DNA from 4 places in the Arthrobacter sp. Z1-9 genome. Region 4 is predicted to be linked to each of the others. Evidence: riboswitches for the same ligand, from Rfam matches in the RefSeq annotation. Region 4 holds a riboswitch; each other region holds the start of a gene.

Region 1 (3,958 bases), 1.3 Mb from region 4:
CAACCGCAAGGTGTTCTTCACGTCCCCGGGGCAGCTGCCGCTCGTGGCCGCCCTGCTGTGCGCCTTCCTTGCCGGCCCGTGGGTGGGCCGGAACGTCATCCAGTACCAGATTGCCGGCGGCCTGATGGCCATCGGTGTTGTGCTCTGGTTCGTCACATGGCTGATCAACCGGAAAACGAACCAAGCGGAAAGGCTGAACAAATGACAGCTGCTGCAGAATCAACTGTTACCTTTGACGGTCGCTTCGCCCGGGAACTGTCCGAGCTGGCTGTTCCCTGGCAGGCAGAGGAAGCCCCTGAGCCGAAGCTGCTCGTCCTCAACGACGGACTGGCAAGGGAGCTGGGGCTTGACCCGGAGTACCTCCGGTCCCCGGAGGGGGTAAGGCTCCTCCTGGGAAACCACGTTCCGGAGGGCTCAACGCCGGTTGCCCAGGCATATGCGGGCCACCAGTTCGGCGGCTACTCGCCCCTGCTGGGAGACGGCCGTGCCCTTCTTCTCGGCGAGGTAACCGACGTGGAAGGCAGGCTCCGGGACGTCCACCTGAAAGGTTCGGGCCGCACACCGTTCGCCCGCGCCGGGGACGGCCGGGCCGTCGTCGGACCCATGCTGCGGGAGTACCTCGTCAGCGAGGCCATGCACGCCCTCGGCATCCCCTCAACGCGGTCCCTGGCGGTGGTGGCCACCGGCCGGCCGGTACGCCGCGACACGATGCTTCCCGGGGCAGTGCTGACAAGGGTGGCCAGCAGCCACTTGCGCGTGGGCAGCTTCCAGTACGCAAGGGCCACCGAAAACGTGGACCTCCTGCGCCGGTTGGGGGACCACGCGATCAGCCGCCACTACCCGAATGCCGCCAAGGCAGAGAACCCCTACCTGGCGCTCTTCGAAAAGGTGGTGGCCGCCCAGGCATCGCTGGTGGCCCAGTGGATGCTGGTGGGATTCGTCCACGGCGTGATGAACACGGACAACATGACCATATCCGGGGAAACCATCGACTACGGGCCCTGCGCCTTTATGGACGCCTTTAATCCTGCCGCGGTCTACAGCTCCATCGACGTTGGCGGGCGCTATGCCTACGCCAACCAGCCCGTAATTGCCGAATGGAACCTGGCCCGCCTGGCCGAGGCCATGCTGCCGCTCTTCCACGAGGACCAGGAACAGGCCGTAACCCCTGCCGTGGAGGCACTGGGGAAGTTCCGCCGCCAGTACAGCGACGCCTGGTTCGCCGGGATGAAAACCAAATTGGGTGTAGCGGAGGCACCGGCGGGAAGTGCCGAGGCTGAGGAAGCCTCGGAAGTGGTGGACGGGCTGGTGGCTCTTTTGAAGGACGGACCACTCGACTACACATCGTTCTTCCGGAACCTGGGCCATGCGGCAAGGGGAGATATCCGCCCTGCCCGCGGAATGGTCCTTGACCTGGCTGCCTTTGACGCATGGGCGGAGCGGTGGCGTGCCCTGCAACCCGACGCCGGCATGATGGAACGGGTCAACCCCGCCTACATACCGCGCAACCACCTGGTAGAGGAAGCGCTCGCCGCAGCAACGGAGGGAGACCTTGATCCGTTCACCCGGCTCCTGGAGGTGGTCCGTGCACCCTTCCACGAGCGGCCGGGGCTCGAACGCTACACCGAGGGGGCGCCGGAGGACTTCGGCAGCTACCAGACCTTCTGCGGCACCTGAGCCTCCACGGCACACCTGAGTGCTCCCTGCTGGAAGGACCCGACAAAACAGCCGGACAACACAACAGGGGCGGCAGCCGGGAACAATCCCGTCTGCCGCCCCTGTTCGGGTGGTGTGACTACGCTACGCGAACGAAGGAAGCGCCGCCGAGCCAGCTGATGGAGTGGACTTCGGTCTTGAAACCGTCCACGCCACCGCTGACAACCTGGCCGTTGCCGGCGAAGACGCCGACGTGACCGGCGGTGATCACCAGGTCACCGGGGACGGGGGTGCCCACAGTGGAGCCGTACTGGTAGAACTGGCCGGGGGCGAGGTCGCCGACGCTCTTGCCGACCGAGCGGAGAGCCTTCTCCACCATGGCAGTGCAGTCCTGCTGGACGCCGAGCTGGCCGTAAGCGGCAGCCAGGATGGCTGCGCCGGTGCCGGTGCCCGGGGCGGCCGGTGCGGGTGCCGGTGCCGGAGCGGGTGCCGGAGCAGGCGCAACGGAGGCGTAGGACAGGTTCATTCCGGTGTTAGCCGGGGCAGCAACGGGAGCAGCCGGAGCAGGAGCAGCGGCCGGAGCGGCGGCAACGAAGCCGGCGCCGGGGATCTGGATCTGGTCACCGGGGAAGATGATCGTGCTGATTGACAGCCCGTTGGCGGACAGAACGTCATTCAGGGCTACACCGTTGGCGGCCGAGATGGCGCCCAGGGTATCGCCGGAGACGACCGTGTGCACGTTGGCTGCAGCCGCCGCGGGGGCAGCCACTGCAGCAGCCGGTGCTGCATAAGCCTGGGTGTTGGTGGTCTCAGTGGTGTCCGGACCGGTGACGCCTGCGTGGGCCGGCGCTCCCACACCGAATGCAATGCCTGAAGCTGCGGCTACGGCGAGCGCCGGGCGGCCAAGCGACTTGGCTGAGACAGCCAGGCCCTGGAGCGCAATGGAGCCGGCCGGAGTCGCGCGGTGACGGGGGGTGGTGGAATTTTTTGACACGGTTGATCGCCTCTCCCATGCCTGCGGGGTGAGCTGTCGGGTTCGGGTTGGAGATACCCGGCCGGGAGCAACTCCGTAAAGTACGAAGGTGCTATCGACTTAACCCCAAGGCCTCGTATGAGGCCGCGGAAACTTGGTTCCCCCGTCCCTGCCAGCTGGAAAGCGATTGAATCCCGGTTCAGTGGCAGGGCTCGGCATACTGACGGGAATGTCCCGTCTGAGAGGGACACCTGAAGACCATAACCGGTTTCCTGCTGCATTGTCACATTTGGGTAACATACGAGGCGGTTCTATCGCATTTGGCCATCGAATAGATTTCGCTGCCATACTGGCCTGACGAGACGAAACAGGCGCGCCGCTGCCGCAGGCGGTGTTCTTGGTCACAAAGTAATAAAGGGCGTTGAAAAGTGCCCGCGGGACCTTGCCCGGAGGGGCGGCGCGGAGGAGGATGTTCCGCACCGGCGAGGAGGCACAGTGACCCAGCTTGGCAAGTACGAGAAATACCTGATCGAGGAATTTTTTGATGACTACCGTGCCGGCGCGCTGAGCCAGCGGACCTTCACCCGCAGGGTTGCCTTCATCACCGGCAGTATGGCGGCGGCCGCGGCGGCAATGCTGCTGGTGGGCTGTACTCCCGGTGAGGTACCGCGGAGCACCGACCCCATGCCTACGCCGGAGCCTTCAACATCCTCAGCCGCCGGGACTGCCGGTTCCGGTGCCGTGCCCGGGGCGAAGAGCCCGCTTTCCGTACCGGAGGGTGCACCGGGGATGGCGACGGCGACCGTACAGTTTCCGTCCGGTGGAACCTCAGTCAGCGCGTACCAGGCCAGGCCGGAGCGGGGGGAGCGCAGCCCCGCAGTGCTGATCTGCCATGAGAACCGCGGATTGACACCCCACATCGAAGATGTTGCCCGTCGCTTCGCGAAAGCCGGATACGTGGCTCTCGCACTGGATCTGCTCAGCCGTGAGGGCGGGACTGCGAACATGGACCGCGACGCTGTTCCCGGTGCCCTTACCCAGGCGGGTGCCCAGCGCCACGTTGCCGACTTTGCCGCGGCACTGGAGTACCTCCGAGGGCAGGACTTCGTGGACGGCGGCCGAATCGCCATGACCGGTTACTGCTTCGGCGGCGGAATCACCTGGCAGGCGGCCACCGACCTGGACGGGTTGAAGGCCACGGCTGCGTTCTACGGCCCCGCCCCCGACCTGGCCAAAGTGCCGGATATCAAGGCCGCAGTCTTCGGCGTTTATGCCGAACGTGACCAGCGCATCACGGGCGCGATGCCTGCGCTTCAGGATGCGCTGGCA
Region 2 (3,958 bases), 1.0 Mb from region 4:
ACGCAGCCGTGCCCCTGATGAAGGAAGGCTCCCGCGTGGTGTTCGTCACCAGCCACCAGGCCCATTTCATCAATACCGTGCCCACCATGGAGGCTTACGAGCCCGTGGCCCGCAGCAAGCGTGCCGGCGAGGACGCACTGCGCGAACTCGTTCCCGGCCTCGCCGAAAAGGGCATCACCCTGGTGGTTGTATCCGGCGACATGATCGAGGGAACCGTCACCGCAACGCTCCTTGACCGCTCCACCCCGGGTGCCATCGAAGCGCGCAGGGCAGAAGCAGGCAAGCTGTATTCCGTGGAAGAGTTCGCTGAGGTGGTGGCCAGCATGGTTACCGCCGATGTCGAGTCCGGCCACACCGAATACGCAGGCGGCGCCGACTACTTCGGCAAGGGCGCCGGCCAGGCCAGCTAGGCCCCGCAACGCAATGCGAAAGAGGCCCACGCCGTCAGGGGAATGCTGAGGGCGTGGGCCTCTTTCGTCTCCTAAGCGGGACTTAGACGCCTGCGACGTGGCGGACGGCGTCGAGGTACGGCATGTTGACGGCGGCGTCGGCCACGGCGCGTACGGCAGGCTTGGCGTTGAACGCGACGCCGATCCCGGCGGCGCCGAGCATGTCAAGGTCGTTGGCGCCGTCGCCCACGGCCACGGTGTGCTCGAGGGCGATGCCTTCGGCGGCTGCCCATTCGCGCAGGTACTTTTCCTTTGCCGCCCGGTCCACCACGGCGCCCAGCACCTTGCCGGTCAGGGCACCGTCGACGATTTCCAGCTCATTCGCCTGCCAGTAGTCCAGGCCCAGCTCTGCGGCAATCGGCTCCAGGATCTGGTTGAACCCGCCGGAGACCACAGCCACCACATGGCCCGCGGCCTTGAACGCTGCCACGAGTTCGGCGGCCCCCTCGCTAAGTTTCACTTCTTCACGGACGGAACGGACGACGTCGGCCGGCAGCCCTGCGAGCACCTGCACCCGGGCGTGAAGGCTCTGGGTGAAGTCCAGTTCTCCGCGCATGGCAGCTTCGGTGACGGCAGCCACCTCTTCGCGCTTCCCGGCGTAGGCGGCGAGGAGTTCGATGACCTCCTGCTGGATCAGGGTGGAGTCCACGTCCATGATCAGGAGTTTGCGTTCTGCCGAGCGGAGGCCGTTGGGGACCAGGGCGGTGTCCAGTCCCGCGATCGAGGACCCGGCGACGGCGTGGCGGAGCGCCGCGATTCCGGCCGCGGTGGCGTCCGGAAGCTGAAGTTCAGCCACATGGACCTGGTACCGCTCGTCGCCAAGGTCCGTTTCGGACAGCAGGGCGGCCCCTTGTCCAGTGAGGACGGAACGCAGCTGCTCCAGCCCGGTTGGGGTCACATTCAGGCCATAGCTGACGGCGGTCACGTTCGAAGTCATGCCTGCAATCTTAGTCAGCGGGGGAGCGGTGCCTTGAATTCATTGCACGACGGCTACCCTGCCTGCCATTTCGAGCTACAACTTTCCCCCTGCCGTTATGCAAATGTGACAGATGGGGCTCTTGTGACGTAGGGTCTGAAGCCGTGCCGGTATTTCCTAATACGGCACTCCTGAGCAGACTTGCCTAACTCTGCCGCTGCCCGGGATCCGTTCGCAAAATCGTCCGGCAGAGACGGGGAACCCAATAACGGCCTGCTTCCGGCAGTCCTTGGGGTGAAGCCGTGCCTGGTGCCTTCGTGCACCATCACGGCCGGGTGTCTCCCATCCGAATCCGACAGCTAACCTCGCAGGCAGTGGGAGAGGCTCTCTTATGCCCAATGGCAAAGCTCACGGCCGCCGCCGCGCGGTCCCCGTCCACACCAGCCCCCTGGCGGTCCTGTCCAAATCAGTCGCCGGCCACGCCGGCGGTGTAGGCCGCCAGGCCGCCGTCATCGCAGCCGCTTCCGGCCTCGTCCTGACCAGCGGCATCGCCGCCCAGGCAGCAGACGCCCCAACCCAGCGCGAAGCCGAGCCGGCCTCGAACCTGGAAGTCACCAGCCAGGTACAGACCCCGCTCAGCGCAGACGCCACGGTGCAGATCTCCTTCGAACGTCCCGCCGTCAAGACCACTCCTGCCCCCGTCGTGGAAGCCCCCAAACCGGTCGCCGTCGAGATCCCCAAGGCCGTCGTTCCTGCGGCGTCTGCTGCGGTAAAGACACAGGCCGCTGCGCCGGCAAAGGCCCAAGTCACCGTCACCCCGGCTGCTGCCGCTCCCGCTGCCCCCGCTCCCGCCCCGGCAGCAGGCGGAATCAACGCCATCATGGTTTCCTCGGCATACGCCCAGATCGGCATGATCCAGGACTGCACACGACTGGTCGAAAACGCCCTGAATGCTGCAGGGATTCCCGTCGGTGACCTCGGGCCGATGCAGTTCCTGAACTACGGCACCGTCGTCAGCGATCCCCAGGCCGGCGACATGGTGGTCCAGTCCGGCCACGTGGGCATCTACGTCGGCAACGGGCAGGTTCTCAGCTCCGGCCTGAACGGCAGGAACGAAACCGCCGTCCACCCCCTGACCTGGATGACCTCCAAGGGCGCCGTCACCTTCGTCCGCGCCGGCTAAACAGACTGAATAAAACTGATGAAGGCCGGTGATTCAACGCCTTGGGGGCGATGAATCACCGGCCTTCAGCATGTCTGCGGAAACAGGGGTTTCTCCTGAAACCATGCCGTCACCTGTGACTGCCCAATGACAGACTGTCCCGATGGAGTGGACGCGCGCGAAGGACTGGCTGATCGGTGCACTTGGGATGCTCCTCGTCCTGGGGCTCGCGGCTGCGGTCCTTTGGTGGGTAGTGAGCGAGCCGGCCGCGGGGGAGGCAGGGCCTGTGCCGTCACCGACGGCGGGCGCCGAACGTATGCCCGATGCAGGGCCTCCCGCTGACCTGCGCGAGGACGAGGTGTGGCTGGCCGACCTTTCGCTGGATGCCGGGACAGTGGTTGCCGCGGGCTCGACGCTCCGCGACGTTCGGGTTGTGGGGCAGGACGTGACCACGGGCCCGGACGGGCCGGTCGCTTCCCGGCTCACTGTAGATGCCACCGTGCCCTTCGAGGTTGTCGCCGGGGAGCTTGGCAACGGGACCGAGGTCCGCGCCGCTGACGGCGGCCAGGCCATGGTGCTTCGCACCGTCGAGGCCTTGGGCCGTGAACTGCGTGTGATAGCCACCGGCACTGTCGAGGTTCAGGCCGGCAGGCTCGTCGTCGAGCCACGCTCGATTGACTTCGGCGGGCCGGATTTCCTCTCCGGCGCCACCGCCGCCGTCGTGCGGCGGCTCGTAACCATAGAGCATGACATTGAGGGCCTGCCCGAAGGCCTCGTGCTCCACGACGTCGCCGTTCAAGGTGACGGTTTCCGGGCCAACCTCCGGGGAGAGAACGTCCGGCTCGTCCGGTAACTTCACGCGTCCTGTCCGGGCACGACACCGGTTATCAGTCAGCCTCTTTTTTGTCCTAGTGTCTACTCCTATGAGTGATGTTCTGGAATTGGCTTCCGTTAGCGTTGTCCGAGGTAAAAAGACCCTGTTGGACAAGATCGACTGGGAAGTCAACGAAGGCGAACGCTGGGTAATCCTCGGCCCGAACGGCGCCGGCAAAACCACTCTTCTCCAGATCGCAGCCGCCCGGATGCACCCGAGCAGCGGCAGGGCCGGAATCCTGGACGAAATCCTGGGCCGGGTGGACGTTTTTGAACTCCGCCCCCGCATCGGACTTTCCTCCGCAGCCCTCGCCACCCAGATCCCCGAACACGAGAACGTCCTCAACGTCGTGGTCACCGCCGCTTACGGCGTCACGGGCCGCTGGCGTGAGGGATACGAGCGCGACGACGAGCGGCGGGCCTTCCGCCTGCTCAACGACTGGGGGATGGGTCCGCTCCTTAACAGGACCTTTGCCACACTCTCGGAGGGTGAGCGCAAGCGGGTCCAGATCGCCCGCGCCCTCATGACCGATCCGGAGCTGCTGCTGCTCGATGAAC
Region 3 (3,958 bases), 130 kb from region 4:
GCTGGCCGCCCTGCCGGCGGACGCCGTCGCGCTGGTGACCTCGGCTGACCGCGTCCTTGCTGACGTCCGGATGGGGGCAGCGGGGCTGGCCATGCCGGCCACGGTGGTGACGGCAGAGCTTGTCACCCGGGGCAAGCCGGATCCCGAGGGGTACCTGAAGGCCGCTGCCGGTCTTGGGGTGGATCCTTCGGAGGCAGTGGTGTTTGAAGACGCTCCCGCCGGCATCGCAGCCGGCGTGGCGGCGGGCATCCCCACCGTAGCCGTGGGGCCCAACACGGGAGCGCTGCCGGCGGGGGTGCTGCACATTGCTGATTACAGTGCCGTGACCGCCTGCGTGGACAAGGACGAGGACGGCCGGACGGTCATTTCTTTCCGGCTTTGAGGTCCGCCACCACTTTGGCGATGCGCCGGGCCCGGGTTTCCGGCGTTTTGGCTTCACCCAAGGGTTCAACGTACCGCCGCTGGGAGCTGTAGCCCAGGGTCGCGTAGAACTCCTGCGCCGCCGGCTCCGCCGCCATTGCAGCCGCAAGATCCTCCGGAATCTCAATGATGCGCGGCTGCGTGTCCAGTTCCAGGGTCACTTCAACGGTGTCTCCCGCCTGCACACCGACGAACTCCCTGTTGGCTGCGCTCAGCGAAATGAGGTTCTGGCCGCCCATCACAGCGATGCTGCTGCGATAGCTCTTGCCGTTGACGGTCACCACCACAGGCGGCCGCCTGCCGGCTCCCAGCTCCGCAACAACCTGCTGGGGGACTTCGATGCCGGTTTTATTGCCGCTGCCCTGGATGGTGGTGGTGAACTTCATGCATCACAGTATGCCGGGCGGCCGGGCCCTCCAGAAGGTCCCGGACCTCAGCAGCCGGCTGTTGTACTACCCGCGTGTTGTAGCACTCGCGTGTTGTAGTACCGCACAAGCCATTACGGGTTAGTACCAGTTATTCGACAGGTGGAAGTTCAACGCACCGCACGGCGACTGGTAACGCTCCTGGATGTAGTTCAGGCCCCAGTTGATCTGCGTGCGGTAGTTGGTGAGGTAATCCGCGCCGGCGCTGGCCATCTTCTCGGCGGGCAGGGACTGCACGATGCCGTAGGCGCCGCTGCTCGGGTTGGTGGCCGTGGTGGTCCAGTCCGATTCCTTGTTCCACAGGGTTACCAGGCACTGCATCTGGTCAGGAGCCCAGCCGTAGTTCCCCAGCTGGCCGGCGGCGTACGCCTGGGCGCCGGCGGGATCGTTGACCGCGACGACGGGCGCAGGCTCGGGGGCAGGTGCCGGAGCGGGCTCGGGAGCGGGTGCTGGAGCCGGCTCAGGGGCGGCAACCGGCGCGGGCTCGGGGGCCGGAGCAGGTGCCGGAACCGGTGCGGGCTCTGCCGCTTGCGGGGCTACAGCTATTTCCGGCGCGGCGGGCTCAGGCGCCGGATTGGACGTAATCTCGCTCTTCTCGATGCTGAGGTTCGACTGCGCCTGGGCGGCCTGCGTTTCAGTGGCCGCTCCACGGATACTGGTTTCCGTAGCCTGTCCCGCGGCTCCCACTCCAACGAGGAGTGCGCAGGATGCGGCAATAACAGCGGCGCGTTTGCCGAAGGAAGGAATTGTGCCGGTTTCCGGTCCAGCGTGCGGTGCAGAACCGTTTTTTGGACGTGGTTTTACCAGGTTTTTGAACATGATGAATCGCCTCTCACACCTGCGGAGTTAGCTGTCGGGTTCGGATGAGGGCATCCGGCCACACGGAAAGATCACGTGCTGGCTTAACCCCAAGGGCAATCAGTGCCCGGGACGGTGGGTCCCCCGCCTCTGCCTATGTTCAAAGGGAATCCGGGAAGTGGCAGAGCTTGGCGTCATCCGGATATGCGGTTCGAACACGAACTGCACCCAATCGACGGTACAGGAATACGGCGCCTGAGTCACATTTTGGTAACAGAGATCACGACGGCGGCGCGTCGCCTTGCTGCCCCGTACGCGCCAGCGGGATCTGGACGGCGAACTGTGTACGCCCTGGTTGTGATGTCACCGTTACCGTTCCGCCGTGGGCCTCAACAATTGATTCGACGATGGACAACCCCAAGCCACTGGTGCCTTCTGCCGCTGAAGCGCCCGCTTGGTCTCCCGCGCCCTTCCGGGCCGCGTCTGCGCGGGCGAAGCGTGAAAAGGCGTGGTCCATAAACTCCGCCGGGATACCGCCGCCGTCGTCCGTTACCGTTACCAGCGCAGCACCTTCGGCCGTCACCCCAACTCCTGTAACAACCGTTGTTCCGGCCGGCGTGTGTTTCCGCGCGTTGGAGAGCAGGTTCATCAGCACCTGGCGCAGCTGCGACGCGTCACCGTTGACCACCACCGGCTCATTCGGAAGTTCCAGCCGCCAGGTGTGGCCGGGTGCCATAACCTTTTCATCACTGACGGTTTCGACCACCAGCTGCGTAAGGTCCACCTCGCTAAGCTTCAGCGGCTGGCCCTCATCGAGCCGGGCAAGCAGCAGCAGGTCTTCCACCAAGGCAGTCATCCGCTCCGACTGGCTCTGTACGCGGGCAAGGGACTTTTGGCCGTCCGGGGTTAAAGACTCCGTCATCCTCATCAGCTCGGTGTAGCCGCGGATGGCGGTCAGGGGAGTGCGCAGCTCGTGGGAGGCGTCGGCCACAAACTGGCGCACCTTTGTTTCGCTCTTCTGGCGCGCCTGCAGCGCGTTTGCCACGTTGTCCAGCATGAGGTTGAGCGCGTGCCCGACGCTACCCACTTCCGTCCCGGGATTGGAGTTCGACGGCGGCACGCGCACCGCGAGCGCCACCTCGCCGGCGTCCAGGGGCAGCTGCGATACCCGGGTGGCCACCTCGGACAGCTGTTCGAGCGGCTTCATGGTGCGGCGGATAAGGACGGTCCCCACCAGTCCGATCAGCAGCAGTCCGCCCAGGGAAACAAACACAAACGTCCACACAAGGGAGGCAAGCGTGCTTTCCTTGCCGGCAAGGGGGAGCCCGGTGACCAGGACATCGCCGAAGTTCGTTTTCACCGCTACCAGCCGGTAGTCGCCGTTCGAGAGGGTGCGTTTGACGGGTTGCGTGTCTGTAGCCAGCCCCAACAGGGCCTGCTTGTCCTCAGTGGAGAGGGGCGAACGGGTGGTGTCCGAGGTGAGGAAGCCGCCGCTGTTGACTTGGCCGTTCAGGATGCGCGCGTTCATGGTTCCGACGCTTTGGCCGCGGGCGTCCAGGGGGTCCCGTCCATTGAAACCGCCATTCGGAGGGCGGCCCGGATTATTGGACCGGTCTGCGGCCTGGTTCAGCTGTTCGTCCAGCTGGCGGGTCAGGAACGCATCCATGGAGGCATAGCTGGCCACGCCCACCGCACCGCAGATGGCGATCAGCAGGGCCATGGCGAGGAGGATGAGGCGGGTTCGCAAGTGCCAGGTGCCGGGTTTGAGCCAGCTCCGGCGGTGGGGATCAGCTGCCTGTTGTGGCGCCATGGTGCGCCTACTCGGCAGGCTTGATGACGTACCCGGCGCCGCGAACGGTATGGATCATGGGCGGGTGCACGGCGTCCACCTTCTTGCGCAGGTAGGAAATGTAGAGCTCAACGATGTTGGCCTGGCCGCCGAAGTCGTAGTTCCATACCCGGTCCAGGATTTGCGCCTTGCTGATGACCCGCTTGGGATTCTCCATGAGGTAGCGGAGAAGCTCGAACTGCGTAGCCGTCAGCTGCAGCTCCTCGCCTGCCCGGGTTACCTCGCGGGTATCCACGTTGAGCACCAGGTCGCCCACCACCAGTTCGGCCGTATCCATGGCGGCAACCCCGGAGCGCTGGACCAGGCGGTGCAGCCGAAGCAGGACTTCCTCCATGCTGAACGGTTTGGTGACGTAATCGTCGCCTCCGGCCGCCAGGCCCACGATCCGGTCCTGGACCGCGTCCTTGGCGGTAAGGAAGAGAGCGGGCACTTCGGGCGCGAACGTGCGGATCCTTCCCAGTAGCTC
Region 4 (3,958 bases):
GGTCTTTGCGGCCGGAGCAGGAGCGGGAGCCGGAGCGGCTTCCTGGACCTCAACCTCGGGCTCCGGAGCTTCAACAACGGGAGCAGGCGTGGTGGTCACGGCAGGCTTCTCGAAGGAGATGGCAATGGTCGAAGCAGCCGAGATCGGAGCCTCAACCGTTGATTCAACTTCCAGCGTGGAGGCCGGAGCGGAATCACGCTGGACGTTGGCATCAGCAGCGTTGGCCGCGAGGCCGCTGGTCAGGACCAGGCCGGAAGCGGCTGCGATGACAGCTGCCTGGCGTCCTACGCCGCCGGCGTTGTCGCCGACAGCCTTGGCAATGATGGCGAGCGAGTTGGTTTTGGTGACCTCGGCGCGGTGCCGTGCGGTTGCACGAGTAGTCATCAGTTCTCTCTTTCGTTTGCCTTAGGCCGCATGTAGGCAGCCATAGGTGTTTGGACGCGCCGGCATCTTGGGGGTACGCCGGCACGCCCCGAACGGGGATGTGTGGTGATTTAGCGAAGAGCGTGTTTGGGCAAAGAAAAAGCCCTTGGACCGTGGGGTCGAAGAACTAGTTCATCGTGAAGAATGCGGAGGAGCCGGTAGCGGCTACCGAGTGCAGCAGCGTTCCCTGGGAGGGGTTCAGGGCGCTGATCATCATGCCGTTGCCGACGTAGATGCCGACGTGCGCGCCGCCGTTCTGCATGACCAGGTCACCCGGCTGCGGCGTGGAGGTGGGCTTCATTGCAGTCCACGCGTTGACACGGGGGATGCTGATCCCGGCCTGGGCGTAAACCCACTGGGTGAAGCCTGAGCAGTCCCAGCCGTTGGGGGTGGTGCCGCCCCAGACGTACGGGCGGCCGATGCCGGTGTAGGCGAGGCCGGCAATTCCGGAGGTGGAAGCGGAGGCTACTGTCTCTACGGCCTTTTCCGCAACGGACGCGGTGGAGGCAGTGGCAACACCCTCGTCATCGTCTGAGTCCGTCGACTGCGCAACTACCCGCTCAACAACGGGTGCCGGGGTGGTCGTAACCTCGGGGCGCTCGAAGGAAACCGTAGCCGTGGGTGCCGCCGTAACGGCCAGGACGGTCTCTGCGGATCCGGACTCCGTGGAAGCGGAGACACCAGCGGTGGTGTCCGCTGCGGTGGCCGGCAGGCCCATGGTCAGGATGAGTCCCGAGGCAGCTGCGATGACTGCAGCCTGGCGACCTACTGTCCCGGCATTGGCACTAACAGCCTTGGACATGGAGTCCAGGGGGTTGGTGCGAACCGTTTGCGCACGGTGGCGCGCAGAATTATGGCGTGAAGACACGAAGGTAGCCTCTCCCAATGCCTACGAGGTGAGCTGTCGGATTCGGATGGGAGTCACCCGGCCGCGCGGCTTCCTGGGAAGCTTGTGCGACTTAACCCCAAGGCCTTCGAAGAGCTGAAGGCCAAAATTGGTTCCCCCGCCCCTGCCAGACGATGAAATGCGAACGGACCTTGAGCGGTGGCAGAGTTAGGCAATCCGCACAAGAGCGTCAACTTCGGAAAAGTTGACGCGAGTTAGACGGTACAGCAGTTTTGACTGAATGTCACATTCAGGTCACGGGATGTCAACATCATGTGATAGCTCACCGTCATTTGACTAAAGCCAGCCGGTCGGGTCAACAACTTCGCCGTTGACCTGGACCTCGAAGTGGAGGTGGCAGCCCGTGGAAGCTCCTGTGGTCCCGCTGAGGGCCACAACGTCACCGCGGGAGACTGTCTGCCCCTCCTTCACGCTGAAGGACGACAGGTGGTTGTAGGTGGTTTCCAGGCCGTTGCCGTGATCCACTACGACGCGGTTGCCGCCGCCGTACTGGTGCCAGCCGGCGAATGTGACCGTTCCAGTGGCTGCGGCCAGAACAGAGGTGCCGCACTGGGCCACGTAGTCCTGTCCGCGGTGGAAGTCCCCGGAGCCTCCGGTGATCGGACTGACCCGGTAGCCGAACGGGGAAGCAGTGCTCAAAGCAGCGAGCGGGGCGCCAAGACTTCCTGCGGAGGCGGCGGGGGTGATGGCGCCCGCGGACTGGGCGCTGAGCAGCTGCTTCAGCTTGCCGTCCGGGTCCGCCTGCGTGACCACAGCGGAGCGGCTGAAGTCGATTTGGGCCCCGGCTTCCGCGGAAACCTGGGGCTGGGGCACAACAGCGGACGCAGCAACAGGAGTGGATCCGGAGGCATCTGTCGCCATCACGGGGCTGGTGGCCGGTACGGTCACGGTGAGTACCAGTCCGGTCGTGGCCAGGGCGATTCCGGCCTTCTGGCCGATCCCGCTGGCAGCAGCGAATTCTGTGACCTGACGGAAGGGACCCCGACGGCGGCGCGCATCACGGTGCGGATCGCGGGGGCGCTCCGAGGTGATGACTTCGACAACACGCGGTGTCGAAGCAGGGACCGCCGCGCGGCGGCGTCCCCTGGAATTCTGCATGGACAAGAAGGGTTCCTCTCTGGAAAGCCTGCGAAGTTAGCTGTCGGATTCGGGTCAGAGAGTTCAATGACCCGGTCCGCCGTAAGCAAGCTTCGGCACAGAGGTATCCCCGGAGGAATCCTTCACTGGAAGAGGCTTGCTGCTGACGGACTTCACCCCAAGGCAGTCCCCCGCTGCCGCTTGTGGTTCCCCCGCCTCTGCCAGTTACGACTCGTGCTCCTGATCCGCTGGCAGAGCTCGGCTCCAGATCAGGTAACTTTTTATTATCTACGCTTGGTTCAACTATAGATGCTTAAGCCCGAAAGTAACAATTCCGTTATCTTTGCGTAACGCACTTCACACCGGGTATGGCACCAGCTCAATGCCTTCTAGCTGAGCGCCACAAACACGTGTGCGGCAACCTCCGGAGGCAGCTCCAGCGCACCCTCGATCCCCGGAACCCGGACCGAGATATAGTCGCCCACCCGCTCCAGGGACACAGCGGCGCCCGGCCGGATGCCGCCCTCATCAAGCTGGGAGAGCAGCTCGGGTTCCACCTGGATGGGCTCGGCAAGGCGGCTGATGGTCACCACGGAGGCTGGCCCGTAGGACTTCATCGCCTCCAGAAGGCTCATCGCTCCGTCGGCGAAACCCAGGGACGATACCCCGCCCAAGGCAGCAAGGCCCGGAATCGGATTCCCATAAGGAGACTCTGTGGGATGGTTCAGCAACTCATAAATGCGCCGTTCCACCCGCTCGCTCATGACGTGCTCCCAGCGGCAGGCTTCGTCGTGGACATAGGCCCAGTCCAGCCCGATCACATCGGCCAGAAGTCGTTCAGCCAGGCGGTGCTTGCGCATCACTTCCGTGGCACGCTTCCGGCCTGTCTCCGTGAGCTCCAGATGGCGGTCGCCGGAGACAACCACCAGGCCGTCGCGCTCCATACGCCCGATGGTCTGGGAGACGGTGGGACCGGAGTGGCGCAGCCGCTCGGCGATACGCGCACGAAGGGCAACGATGTTCTCTTCCTCGAGCTCCAGAATGGTCCGAAGGTACATCTCCGTAGTATCGATCAGATCCGTCATCCAGCTCAGCTCCTCGAGCACAGTACCTAGCGTTGTCCCACCGTATCGCCTTCACCGCGACGTAGTCCGTGGAAAAGCTTAGCCTATTTTGACTTTGTCCTAATAGTTCACCTGGACGGGAGCGGGGCGTCTCATTGGCTGGACTATGACGCTTCCGGTTCCCGCCGATACAGCGGTTCAGGCAGAATGAGGAAGGCCCCTGGCTGCAGTCGTCGACGGCTGCCGGCCACCAACACCCGTCCGGACCAAAGCCATGTCCACGCCGAAATTGGAGCACCCGTGAGCGAAACCAGCATCACTATTCCCGCCGACCTCCTGCCCCGGGACGGACGGTTCGGCGCCGGGCCTTCCAAGGTCAGGCAGGAGCAGATTGATGCGCTCTCCGCGGCCTCGAAGAACATCCTTGGCACCTCCCACCGGCAGGCCCCGGTCAAAAACCTGGTTGGCTCCGTCCGCGAGGGTCTCA

What was found. A riboswitch is a leader RNA that binds a small molecule or an ion and turns the genes downstream of it on or off. The one in region 4 is predicted to bind cyclic di-AMP.
Region 1: it holds a riboswitch for cyclic di-AMP, as region 4 does, so the genes downstream of both, M1D93_RS10730 (LysM peptidoglycan-binding domain-containing protein) here and M1D93_RS04910 (C40 family peptidase) in region 4, are expected to answer to the same signal.
Region 2: it holds a riboswitch for cyclic di-AMP, as region 4 does, so the genes downstream of both, M1D93_RS09615 (NlpC/P60 family protein) here and M1D93_RS04910 (C40 family peptidase) in region 4, are expected to answer to the same signal.
Region 3: it holds a riboswitch for cyclic di-AMP, as region 4 does, so the genes downstream of both, M1D93_RS04310 (aggregation-promoting factor C-terminal-like domain-containing protein) here and M1D93_RS04910 (C40 family peptidase) in region 4, are expected to answer to the same signal.

Annotation. Positions count from the first base shown of each region.
Region 1 covers NZ_CP096456.1:2,325,013-2,328,970, reverse strand. The annotation lists gene M1D93_RS10740 (APC family permease) at 1-205, shown strand, start outside; gene M1D93_RS10735 (protein adenylyltransferase SelO) at 202-1,677, shown strand; gene M1D93_RS10730 (LysM peptidoglycan-binding domain-containing protein) at 1,796-2,650, opposite strand; cyclic di-AMP (ydaO/yuaA leader) riboswitch at 2,654-2,825, opposite strand; gene M1D93_RS10725 (dienelactone hydrolase family protein) at 3,125-3,958, shown strand, end outside.
Region 2 covers NZ_CP096456.1:2,089,940-2,093,897, forward strand. The annotation lists gene M1D93_RS09605 (SDR family oxidoreductase) at 1-410, shown strand, start outside; gene serB (phosphoserine phosphatase SerB) at 493-1,386, opposite strand; cyclic di-AMP (ydaO/yuaA leader) riboswitch at 1,560-1,753, shown strand; gene M1D93_RS09615 (NlpC/P60 family protein) at 1,757-2,548, shown strand; gene M1D93_RS09620 (LmeA family phospholipid-binding protein) at 2,691-3,380, shown strand; gene M1D93_RS09625 (ABC transporter ATP-binding protein) at 3,451-3,958, shown strand, end outside.
Region 3 covers NZ_CP096456.1:914,274-918,231, forward strand. The annotation lists gene M1D93_RS04300 (HAD-IA family hydrolase) at 1-382, shown strand, start outside; gene M1D93_RS04305 (YdeI/OmpD-associated family protein) at 363-806, opposite strand; gene M1D93_RS04310 (aggregation-promoting factor C-terminal-like domain-containing protein) at 927-1,664, opposite strand; cyclic di-AMP (ydaO/yuaA leader) riboswitch at 1,670-1,830, opposite strand; gene M1D93_RS04315 (HAMP domain-containing sensor histidine kinase) at 1,924-3,453, opposite strand; gene M1D93_RS04320 (response regulator transcription factor) at 3,461-3,958, opposite strand, start outside.
Region 4 covers NZ_CP096456.1:1,048,220-1,052,177, reverse strand. The annotation lists gene M1D93_RS04915 (NlpC/P60 family protein) at 1-384, opposite strand, end outside; gene M1D93_RS04910 (C40 family peptidase) at 551-1,225, opposite strand; cyclic di-AMP (ydaO/yuaA leader) riboswitch at 1,296-1,478, opposite strand; gene M1D93_RS04905 (M23 family metallopeptidase) at 1,607-2,428, opposite strand; cyclic di-AMP (ydaO/yuaA leader) riboswitch at 2,439-2,650, opposite strand; gene M1D93_RS04900 (metal-dependent transcriptional regulator) at 2,797-3,492, opposite strand; gene serC (phosphoserine transaminase) at 3,772-3,958, shown strand, end outside.